Regions from separate parts of the Arthrobacter saudimassiliensis genome, predicted to be linked through region 2. Evidence: predicted binding sites of a transcription regulator. Region 2 holds the regulator's gene; the other holds the start of a gene.
The links. Region 2 encodes LexA, which represses DNA repair genes until DNA is damaged. Its sites were predicted from a motif close to TCGAACANNTGTTCGA; they were not measured.
Positions count from the first base shown of each region.

Region 1: the regulator LexA is predicted to act here: its motif matches at 2,329-2,344, upstream of ruvA (Holliday junction branch migration protein RuvA).

Region 1 covers NZ_JBNHFX010000002.1:597,791-603,264, forward strand. Annotated here, with positions in the region: gene yajC (preprotein translocase subunit YajC) at 1-339, opposite strand, end outside; gene ruvB (Holliday junction branch migration DNA helicase RuvB) at 569-1,675, opposite strand; gene ruvA (Holliday junction branch migration protein RuvA) at 1,675-2,307, opposite strand; gene ruvC (crossover junction endodeoxyribonuclease RuvC) at 2,417-3,034, opposite strand; gene AC5RV6_RS09935 (YebC/PmpR family DNA-binding transcriptional regulator) at 3,039-3,794, opposite strand; gene pdxT (pyridoxal 5'-phosphate synthase glutaminase subunit PdxT) at 3,798-4,388, opposite strand; gene AC5RV6_RS09945 (MurT ligase domain-containing protein) at 4,518-5,474, shown strand, end outside.
Region 2 covers NZ_JBNHFX010000003.1:37,753-43,226, forward strand. Annotated here, with positions in the region: gene hisH (imidazole glycerol phosphate synthase subunit HisH) at 1-284, opposite strand, end outside; gene hisB (imidazoleglycerol-phosphate dehydratase HisB) at 281-898, opposite strand; gene AC5RV6_RS11425 (histidinol-phosphate transaminase) at 936-2,072, opposite strand; gene AC5RV6_RS11430 (LysM peptidoglycan-binding domain-containing protein) at 2,221-2,601, opposite strand; gene lexA (transcriptional repressor LexA) at 2,942-3,700, shown strand; gene AC5RV6_RS11440 (ATP-dependent DNA helicase) at 3,834-5,474, opposite strand, start outside.

The DNA.
Region 1 (5,474 bases), on a different contig from region 2:
GTCGGGAACCTGCGGCTGCTCCTCTTCGGCGACCGGGGTGACGACCTTGGTCAGCGCCTGGAGGTGCACGGTGGCGGTGTTGCCGGGCGAGAGCTCCAGGACGGCCTTGTTCTCCTCGGCGTCGATGGAGACGATGGTGCCGAAGATGCCGGAGTTGGTCATCACCTCGGTGCCGGGGACCATCTGGGTGCGCTGCTGCGCCATCTGCTGCTGCGTCTTCTTGTTCTTGCGGAACATCATGAAGACCAGCAGGATCAGCAGCACGGGCAGCATGAGGTTGATAAGGCCGCCGCCGGTGGCCTGCTCGCCGTTGGTCTGGGCCAGAATGTTCACGAACACTGAGGAATTTCCGATCTTGTTGACAGCTGATGATTGGCTCTTCGGCCACGCCCGCGGCGCAAGGGCCACGGACCGCTTCCGGGCACGCTGCACACGGCCGGGCGTGCCCAGTCTATGGGACAACGGACGCGGCGGAGGTTAAGTTTCCGGCTTTTCTGCTGCGAATCCGCTGCGGCCCCCGGGCATGCCCTGTTCCCCGCTGCTCCTGAACCGGGCAGGTCGGGCAGGATCAGCCCTGCTCCCCGTCCGGCCGCGTCCCGGCGTCGCCGTCGTCAAACAACGGCAGCGGGGCGGCGCCGGTGAAGGCTCCGGCGGCCAGGCCGGCGGCGCCTTCCGGCATCTGCAGGCCCAGGTGTTCCCAGGCCGCGCGCGTGGCGATCCGCCCGCGCGGGGTGCGGCCCAGCAGGCCCTCACGGACGAGGAAGGGTTCGGCCACCGTTTCCACGGTTTCCGGCTCCTCCCCCACGGCGATGGCCAGCGTGCTGAGGCCGACCGGGCCGCCGTTGAACTTGGTCACCAGCGCGTGCAGCACGGAACGGTCGAGGCGGTCCAGGCCGCGGGCGTCGACCTCGTACATGTCCAGCGCGGCGGAGGCCGCCCTCGAGTCGATCTGCTCGACGCCGTGCACCAGCGCCCAGTCCCGGACCCGGCGGAGCAGCCGGTTGGCGATGCGCGGCGTGCCGCGGGACCGGCCGGCGACCTCGGCGAATCCGGCCGAGTTCACCTTCATGTCCATCAGCATGGCCGAGCGGCGCAGCACCAGCTCCAGCTCCTCCGCGGAGTAGAACTCGAGGTGGCCGGTGAACCCGAACCGGTCCCGCAGCGGCCCGGGCAGCAGCCCGGCGCGGGTGGTGGCTCCGACCAGGGTGAAGGGCGGCAGCTCCAGCGGAATGGCGGTGGCACCGGCACCCTTGCCGACGACGATGTCGACCCGGAAGTCCTCCATCGCCATGTAGAGCATCTCCTCGGCGGGGCGGGACATGCGGTGGATCTCGTCAAGGAACAGCACTTCGCCCTCGGTCAGTGAGGACAGGATGGCGGCGAGGTCACCGGCGTGCTGGATGGCGGGGCCGGAGCTGATCCGCAGCGGCGCGTTCATCTCGGCTGCGATGATCATCGAGAGGGTGGTCTTGCCCAGCCCGGGCGGGCCGGAGAGCAGGACGTGGTCCGCGCTGCGCCCGCGGAGCTTCGAGGCCTCCAGCACCAACGCCAGCTGCTCGCGCACCCGTTTCTGGCCGACGAAGTCGTCCAGGTTCTTGGGCCGCAGCGCCGCTTCGATGGCTTTGTCGTCGGGGTCGCCGGTGGCGGCGACCAGCGGATCGGCGCCTGGCGCCATCAGCCGGCCTTCCCGCTGCGGGCCGCGGGCCGGCGGCCGTCCTGGCCCAGCCGGCGCAGGGTCACGCGCAGGATTTCAGCGACCTGCCCGGACGCGGCGACCTCCGGATCCTCGGCCATGGCCGCGTCGATCGCCGCCGTCGCGTCCTTCTCGTTCCAGCCGAGGCCGGTCATGGCGGCCAGCACCTGGTCCTGCCAGGCCGGTGCGGCCGGCGACGTGCCGGGCGTGTCGAGGGGAACGAGCTTGTCGGCCAGTTCCAGCAGGATCTTCCGGGCACCCTTCGGGCCGATGCCGGGGACCTTGGTGAAGGCCTTCACGTCTTCGGTGGACGCCGCCCGCCGCACGTCCTCCGGGGAGTGCACCGCCAGCACGGCCAGGGCGAGGCGGGGTCCGACGCCGCTGACCCCGAGCAGGGTCTCGAAGACCTCCTTCTGCTCGGCGTCGGCGAAGCCGAAGAGCGTCAGTGAGTCCTCGCGCACGATCAGCGACGTGAACACCTGCGCTTCACGGCCCACATGCAGGCCGCTGAGGGTCTGCGGCGTGGCCTGGACGGACATGCCGACGCCGCCCACCTCGATGACGGCTGCGTGCAGCCCGACGTGGGCCACGGTGCCGCGAAGGGAACTGATCATGGGAGGACTCCAACGGATTCATAGAACATAGCTACGAATACCCTACTTGGGTCCGACCCCGATTCCGCACCGGACGCCGTCGGCCCGCGTTTCGCCGGCGGCTGGACGCTCAGCGACCTGTGCGCCGTGCCTTGGCTTCGGCTTCGGCCCAGAGCCGCTGCGCCGCCGTCAGGCCCGTTCCGCCGCCCGCTCCGGCCGCGGCGCGGGCGGGGGCTTTCGTGGCGGATCCCGCGGTGGAACGGCCGGGTCCGAGTGCCGTGCGCCGCCACGCGTGCGTGATGGCCAGCGCAAGGGCGTCGGCGGCGTCGGCCGGGCGCGGCGGCGCGGCCAGGCGCAGGATCTTGGTGACCATCTTGCCGACGGCGTCCTTGTTGGCGGAGCCGGAACCGGTCACCGCGGCCTTCACCTCGGTGGGGGTGTGCAGCGCCACCGGGATGCCCCGGCGGGCGGCGGCCGCAATAACGATGCCGCTGGCCTGGGCGGTGCCCATCACGGTGCTGACGTTGGTGTGGCTGAACACCCGCTCCACGGCCAGCACGTCCGGGGCGTGTTCATCGAGCCAGGCATCGATCGAGGTGGCGATGGTCAGCAGCCGCCCGTCCAGGGCAGTCGCGGAGTCGGTACCCACCACGCCCACCGCGACCAGGTGGGCGCGGCGGCTGGGCTCGACGTCGACGACGCCGAGCCCGCACCGCGTCAGGCCCGGATCAACGCCCAGGACCCGCACGGGGTCAGTCGTCCTCGAGCTGGGCCAGGACCTCGGGCGAGATGTCGGCGTTCGAGTAGACGTTCTGCACGTCGTCGAGGTCCTCGAGGGCGTCGGCGAGCTTCAGGAACTTCCGGGCGGCGTCGGCGTCCAGCTCCACGTGCATGGAGGGTACGAACTCGGCTTCGTCGGTCTCGTACTCGATGCCGGCTTCCTCAAGCGCGGCCACGACGGCCCGCAGATCCTGCGGCTCGGAGATGATCTCGAAGCTGTCTCCGGATTCCTTGACCTCGTCGGCGCCGGCGTCGAGCACAGCCATCAGCAGGTCATCTTCGGTGAGCCCGTTCTTGGGCAGGTTCACCACACCTTTGCGGGAGAACATGTAGGAGACGGAGCCCGGGTCCGCCACGGTGCCGCCGTTGCGGGTGATGGCCAGGCGCACCTCGGAGGCGGCGCGGTTCTTGTTGTCGGTGAGGCACTCGATCAGGAGGGCGGAGCCCTGCGGTCCGCGCGCTTCATAGATGATTTCGGAGTAGTCAACGACTTCGCCGGTCAGCCCGGCGCCGCGCTTGATGGCGCGGTCGATGTTGTCGTTGGGCACCGAAGTCTTCTTGGCCTTCTGTACGGCCAGTTCCAGGGCCGGGTTGCCGGCCATGTCGGCGCCGCCGGCGCGGGCGGCAACTTCGATGTTCTTGATCAGCTTGGCGAACGCCTTGGCGCGCTTCGCATCGATCACGGCCTTCTTGTGCTTGGTGGTTGCCCATTTGGAGTGGCCCGACATGCTCTACGCTTCTCCTCTGATCATCGATATAAAAAGTTCGTGGACCCGCCGCTCGCCCGTCACCTCCGGGTGGAACGAGGTGGCCAGCAGCTGTCCCGAACGCACTGCCACAATTCTAGCGACCGGTCCGGGAACTTCGGCGAGGACCTGCACGTCGGCACCGGTTTTCTCCACGAGCGGGGCGCGGATGAACACTGCCCGCAGGGTGTCCGGCCGCGCCAGGCCCGCAGATGAGGGCAGATCGGCGATCCCTTTAAAGTGCAGGTCCGCTTCAAAGGACTCCCGCTGCCGGCCGAAGGCATTGCGGCGGACCAGGATGTCCAGGCCGCCGAGGGTGGGCTGCGGGTTGCCGGACAGGTCGGTCGCCGGATCGGTAAGCCGGTCCGCCAGCAGGATCATTCCGGCGCAGGAGCCGTAGGCGGGCAGTCCCGCCGCAAGTGCCTCCCGCAGCGGCTCCAGGAGGCCGAAGATTCCGAGCAGCTTGCCGATGGTGGTCGATTCTCCGCCGGGCAGCACGATTCCTTCGAGCCCGTCGAGATCAGCGGGACGCCGTACAGGAACCGGCTGCACACCGCTGGCCTGCAGGGCCGCCATGTGTTCGCGTACCCCGCCCTGCAGCGCGAGCACGCCCACCCTTGAAGTCACCGGGACAGCTTACCCGCGGGCCCCGGCGTCGGCCCCATGGCCGCGGGAGGATGACGCCCCTGCGATATATTCGAACCCATGAGTTTCTTCTCCGTCCTCGTGGGCAAGACAGTCCGCGGAGCCTCCCGGCTTCGCGGCGGAGGATCGGCCCTTCCCGGCCTGGTGGTGGAGAAGATCGATCCGAACTTCATCCGCCGCACCCTCTCCACCCTCCCGCTCGGCGTTGCCGTGGTGTCCGGCACCAACGGCAAGACCACCACCACCAAGATGGTCGTCGAGCTGCTGGAAGGGCAAGGGCTGAAGGTCTTCACCAACCGCACCGGCAGCAACTTCACCCGCGGCGTGGCCGCGGCCCTGCTGGGCGAGGTGGACCTGCGCGGGCGGCTCGATGCGGACATTGCCGTCCTGGAGCTGGACGAGGCGCACGCGGTGCACTTCGTGAAGCTGATCCGCCCGCGGTATTCACTGCTGCTGAACGTGCTGCGGGACCAGCTGGACCGGTTCGGCGAGATCGACCGGACCACCCGGCTGCTGGAGCAGATCGCTGCGGCGACCACTGAAACGGTGGTGCTGAACCGGGAGGACCCGCGGGTGGCCGGCATCGCCGAGACGCTCACGGGCGGGCAGGCGGTCCGCTGGTTCGGGCTGGACGAATCGCTGCGCAGCACCTTCCCCAGCGACGACGAGATGCGCGGCGACGGAACCGGGGCGGCGCAGCGCGCGCTGGACGCGCGGCGGGAGGCCGACGTCGTGCTGGAGCGGGTCGCGGAGGCGGATGCCGATTTCCGCATCGGGGATGACCTGGTGACCACCGGACTCAAGCTGCGCGGCGTGTACAACATCTTCAACGCGGCTGCGGCGCTGACGCTGGCGCGCGTGATCACCGGCGCCGACACTGACCAGGCGGCTCTGATCGAGTCGTTGTCCCAGGTGGAGCCGGCCTTCGGGCGCGGCGAGTCGCTGACCGTGAACGGCCAGCCGCTGGAACTGGTGCTGGTCAAGAACCCCAGCGGCTTCCGGCTGGGCCTGAAGTCG
Region 2 (5,474 bases):
TCCACGCCTTCCTCGAAGAGGACCTGCAGGCCCACGCAGATGCCCAGGACGGGCCGGCCTCCGGCGACGCGGCGGCCGATCATCCGGATGCCGTCGACGTCCTTCAGGCCCTGCATCACCGCGGCGAACGCCCCGACGCCTGGAACGACGAGCCCGTCGGCGTTCAGGACGTCGTCGGGCTTGGCGCTGAGCGTGACGTTCGCGCCGGTGCGCTCCAGGGCGCGGACGGCGGAGTGGATGTTCCCGGATCCGTAGTCCAGGACGGTGACGTTGCGGGTGCTCACAGCGCGCCCTTGGTGGAGGGGATGCCCTCGACCCGCGGATCAGGCTCGACGGCGGCGCGCAGGGCGCGCGCGAAGGCCTTGAACTGGGCTTCGACGATGTGGTGCGGGTCGCGGCCGCCGAGCACGGTCATGTGCAGGCAGATCTGTGCGTGGAGGGTGATCGCCTCGAACACGTGGCGGGTCAGCGAGCCGGTGAAGTGGCCGCCGATCAGGTGGTACTCCTGCCCTGCGGGCTCGCCGGAGTGCACCAGGTAGGGGCGGCCGGAGATGTCGACGACGGCGTTCGCCAGCGCCTCGTCGAGTGGGACGGTGGCCTCGCCGAAGCGGCGGATGCCGGCCTTGGTGCCGAGCGCCCGGCGCAGGGCCTCGCCCAGGGTGATGGCGACGTCCTCAACGGTGTGGTGGACGTCGATGTGGGTGTCCCCGGTGGCCTGGACCGTGAGGTCGATCAGGGAGTGCTTGGCCAGTGCCGTGAGCATGTGGTCGTAGAACGGCACGGACGTGCTGATGTTGGAGCGGCCGGTGCCGTCCAGGTCCAGCTCCACGACGACCGACGACTCGCTGGTGCTGCGTTCGAGCCGGGCGGTGCGTCCGGTGGTGGTCTCCACGGTCATGAAAGTCCTTCGAAGTCGGTAGGGGCTGAGAACCAGTCTAGTGCGCGGCGCGGACGCCGGACCGGCCGGCGTCGTCCTGGGCAAGCAGGGCACGCAGGGCGTCGAGGAAGGCGGTGGTTTCCGCTTCGGTTCCGGCGGTGACGCGCAGGTGGCCGGGAATGCCGACGTCGCGGATCAGCACTCCGGCCTCCAGCAGTCCCTGCCAGATGCGGTGCGGCTCGGCCAGGCCGCCGAAGAAGACGAAGTTGGAGTCGGACGGGGCGGGCGTGAGCCCCAGCGCCGTCAGTTCGTCGACGATGCGGTCGCGCTGTCCCTTGATGTCCTCGACGTTGGCCAGCAGCGCATCTGCATGGGCGAGGGCGGCGTTGGCGGTGGCCTGGGTCAGGGCCGAGAGGTGGTAGGGCAGGCGGACCAGGCGCAGCGCGTCGGTGATTTCCGGCGCTGCGGCCAGGTAGCCGATGCGGGCGCCGGCGAGGGCGAAGGCCTTGCTCATGGTGCGCGAGACGATCAGCCGTTCGCGCCCGGGCAGCAGTTCCAGCGCGCTGGGCGTGCCCGTGTGGGAGAACTCCGCGTAGGCCTCGTCGACGATCACGATGGCGTTGCTTGCCCGGCCCGCCTCGTAGACGGCTTCGACGACGTCCAGGCCCAGCGCCGTGCCGGTCGGGTTGTTCGGCGAACAGAGGAAGACAATGTTCGGCGCGGCGTCACGGACCTGCCCGGCCGCCGACTCGGCGGAGAGGGTGAAGTCTTCGGTGCGCTTCCCGGACAGGTAGGTGGTGCCGGTGCCGCTGGCCAGCAGCGGGTACATGGAATACGTGGGCGGGAAGCTCATGGCGGTCCGGCCCGGTCCGCCGAAGGCCTGGAGGATCTGCTGCAGGACCTCGTTGGAGCCGTTCGCCGCCCAGATGTTGTCGCGGCTCAGTCCGTGGCCCAGATAAGCGGCCAGGCGGTCCCGCAGTTCGGTGAACTCGCGGTCGGGGTACCGGTTGAGGCCCACCGCTGCTTCGGAGACGGCGGCCACGATGGCGTCGCGCACATGTGCGGGCAGGCCGTGGGTGTTCTCATTGACGTTCAGCAGGACGGGTACTTCCAGCTGCGGAGCGCCGTAGGGCGAAAGGCCGCGGAGATCGTCGCGGAGCGGAAGGCGGTTGAGTTTGTCCAGCTGTTCAGTCACCCGTCCAGCTTAAGTCCGCAGGCACTGCTGGGGAGAATCCCGGGGCGGGGGGTTACGGCCCTGCGGCTGCAGCGGCTCACGCGCCGCAGGCCCCGGGGGCAGAAGCAGCGGCAGGTACAGGGGCAGGTGCAGGCGGTGGTCCGGCCGCTCAGCGCGAGACCGGGACGTAAAGCTGCGCGCCGGCCGGGATGGTGGCTTCCTGCAGGTTGTTCAGCTCCATGATGTCGGCGACGACGGCGCGCGGGTCACGGTCCGGGACGTATCGGTCCGCCAGCCCCCACAGCGACTCACCGGTTTCCACGCTGACCTGCAGCGTGTGGGCGGCCGGATCCTGTGTCTCGCTGCCGGCGATCGCGGGGGCGGTGAAGAAGGCGGCCAGGAAGATCAGGGCTGCGGTGACCAGCATGAGCGGCAGGCCCACCAGGACCAGGCGGCCGCGGCGGGTGAGGCGCAGCGGGGACGCGGGACCCGAAGCGGAGGACGGGGTGGCGGACGCGGCGGACAGGCCGGGCTGAAGTGCGAGTGACATGGTTTTCCTTTCCGAACCGCGGGGCCCATCAGGCTCGGGCGGTGCGGTTTCGAAGCTTGTTTCGAAAGTCCGCTCGGATTAAGAGCAGCTTCTTTCGAATCTTTGTTCGATCAGCTGGATCCTTTCTAGCACCTGTCTACGAACGTTGTCGAGACTCGCTCGAACAAATGTTTGAAAACAGGGGGCTGCTCCCCTAGCGTTGTGAGCAGCACCGGAAGCTGACAGAAGCGAGTCCATCACCCGCCTCTGACAAAACCGCCGGGAGCCCGGGCGGCACCGCCGTCCGTACGCACGAAAAACGCGGCCGGATGCACCGGCCGCCGGCCTGAAGGGAAGCGCCGTGGCACGCAGGACTGTAAGCGGAGGCACCGATGCCTCCACCTCCGGGCGCCCGGCCAAGGGCCTGACTCCCCGCCAGCAGAGGATCCTGGAGACCATCCAGCGGTCCGTCAGCAGCAACGGCTACCCGCCGTCCATGCGCGAGATCGGTGACACCGTGGGGCTGGCCAGCCTCTCGAGCGTGACCCACCAGCTCGGCCAGCTGGAAAAGCTCGGCTACATCCGGCGTGACCCCAAACGGCCCCGGGCCATGGAGATCCTCACACCGCTGATGCTTCGGGACGCCGAGCCTTCAGCCCCGGCCGCCCCGGCGGCAGCCCCCGCACCGTCCGGCGGCGCGGCGGAGGCGGGCAACGTCACCCCGCTGCGGACGGACACCGCGCTGGATACCGCCATGGTCCCGCTGGTCGGCCGCATTGCCGCCGGCGGTCCGATCCTCGCGGACCAGCAGGTTGAGGACATGGTTCCGCTGCCCCGCCAGCTGGTGGGCCACGGTGAGCTGTTCATGCTGCGGGTCTCCGGCGACTCCATGGTCGACGCCGCCATCTGCGACGGCGACTGGGTGGTGGTCCGCCGCCAGCCGACCGCGGAGAACGGCGACATCGTGGCCGCGCTGCTCGATGACGAAGCCACGGTGAAAACCTTCCGCCAGCGCGAAGGCCACACCTGGCTGCTGCCGCAGAACACCCGCTACGAGCCGATTCCGGGCGACCACGCCACGATCATGGGCAAGGTTGTCTCCGTGATGCGGTCGCTCTAGGCACCCGCTCCTCCCGCTCCGCCCTCGACCCTGGCGCCGGCTTCGGCGCCGCGGTCGGGGGCGTTTGCGTGTACGGACGGGCCGGGGGAAGCGCCGGGCCCGCGGGCGTGCGCCCACATCCCCTGCGCGGGCGTCAGGCCCCGCTGCCGGCCTTCGACGCGGCGGCGAGGCGCTGGAGCGCCTTAAGCACGACGGCCCGGTCCGCGGTCGGCCAGAACGGCGGCAGCGCCGAACGCAGGAAGCCTCCGTACCGCGCCGTGGCCAGCCGCGAGTCCAGCACCGCCACCACGCCCTGGTCTTCGGCCGCCCGGATCAGCCGGCCCGCCCCCTGGGCCAGACGCACCGCGGCGTGCGTGGCGGACACGCTCATGAAGCCGTTGCCTCCCGCGCGGGCCACGGCCCGGCTGCGGGCCGTCATCAGCGGGTCGTCCGGGCGCGGGAACGGAATCCGGTCCAGGACCACCAAGCGGCAGGACGGGCCCGGGACGTCGACGCCCTGCCACAGTCCCATGGTGCCGAACAGGCAGGTCCGCTCGTCCTCGGCAAACTGCTTCACGAGCGAGGCCATTGAGGACTCGCCCTGGCACAGGATCGGTACGTCCAGCCGTTTCCGCATCGCCTCGGCGGCCTCTTCGGCCGCCCGCCGTGAGGAGAACAGGCCCAGCGCAGCGCCGTCCGAAGCGGCGATCAGCTCGGCCAGCTCATCGAGCTGGGCCTCGGAGGTCCCCCGCTCCGGCTTGGGCAGGTCCTTGGCGATGTACAGCATCCCCTGCCGCGGATAGTCAAAGGGGCTGCCGACGTCGGCGCCCTCCCAGGCGGGCGCTCCCGGGCCCTGCAGGCCGAGCGCTCCGGCCACCGGACCGAACTCCGCACCGATGGCCAGCGTGGCGCTGGTCAGCACCACGGTGTGCCCGTCGAACAGGTTTTCCCGCAGCTTTCCGGCCACGGACAGCGGGGCGATGTTCAGCGTCGCCGGCGCGTCGTCGTCGGGCGGCTGGTAGCCGCCGGACGGCGAGAAGGTGCTGCTGCGCGAGGCCCAGACAACCTCTCCGGATTCGGGCGCGGACTCCAGCCGTTCGCACAGCTCAAGGATCGCCATCAGCCGGGAGCGGGCCATCTGCCGGCCCCCGTCGGCGTTGTCCTGCCCGTCCGGCTTCGAATCGGACAGCGCGACACGGCACGCCTCACGGACACGCCCGACGGCAAGCAGCTGGTCTTCGTTCAGCCCCGAAGGCAGCAGCCCGGAGGCGATGCCTTCGATGGCGCCGTCGAAGGCGCGGCCGGCGTCGGCGAGTTCCTGCACGCTGGCGTTGGTGTGCTTGCGCGCCGCGGTCACGGCGGAGCTGATGGTGCCGCCGGAGAGCTGGCCGGTGACCGCTCCGGTCACCCGGTCGGCGAGCTCATGCGCCTCGTCGATGACCACCACGTCGTAATCCGGCAGCACCGCCAGGCCCTCGAAGGCCGCGATGGCCAGCAGGGCGTGGTTGGTGATGACCAGGTCGGCTTCCGCCGCCTTGGCGCGGGCCCGTTCGCTGAAGCACTCGGCGGCCATCGGGCATTTCTGGGCGCCCAGGCACTCCATGGAGGTGACGGACACCTGCCGCCACGCCCGGTCGCTGACGCCGGGCACCAGCTCGTCGCGGTCCCCGGTCTCGGTCTCCTCGACCCATTCGTGCAGGCGCTGCACGTCGCGGCCCAGGGCACTCACCGGGCCGGTGCCGGGGGCGGGGTGCCCGACGGCGTTCTCCTCCCCCAGCACGAACAGCGCGCCCGG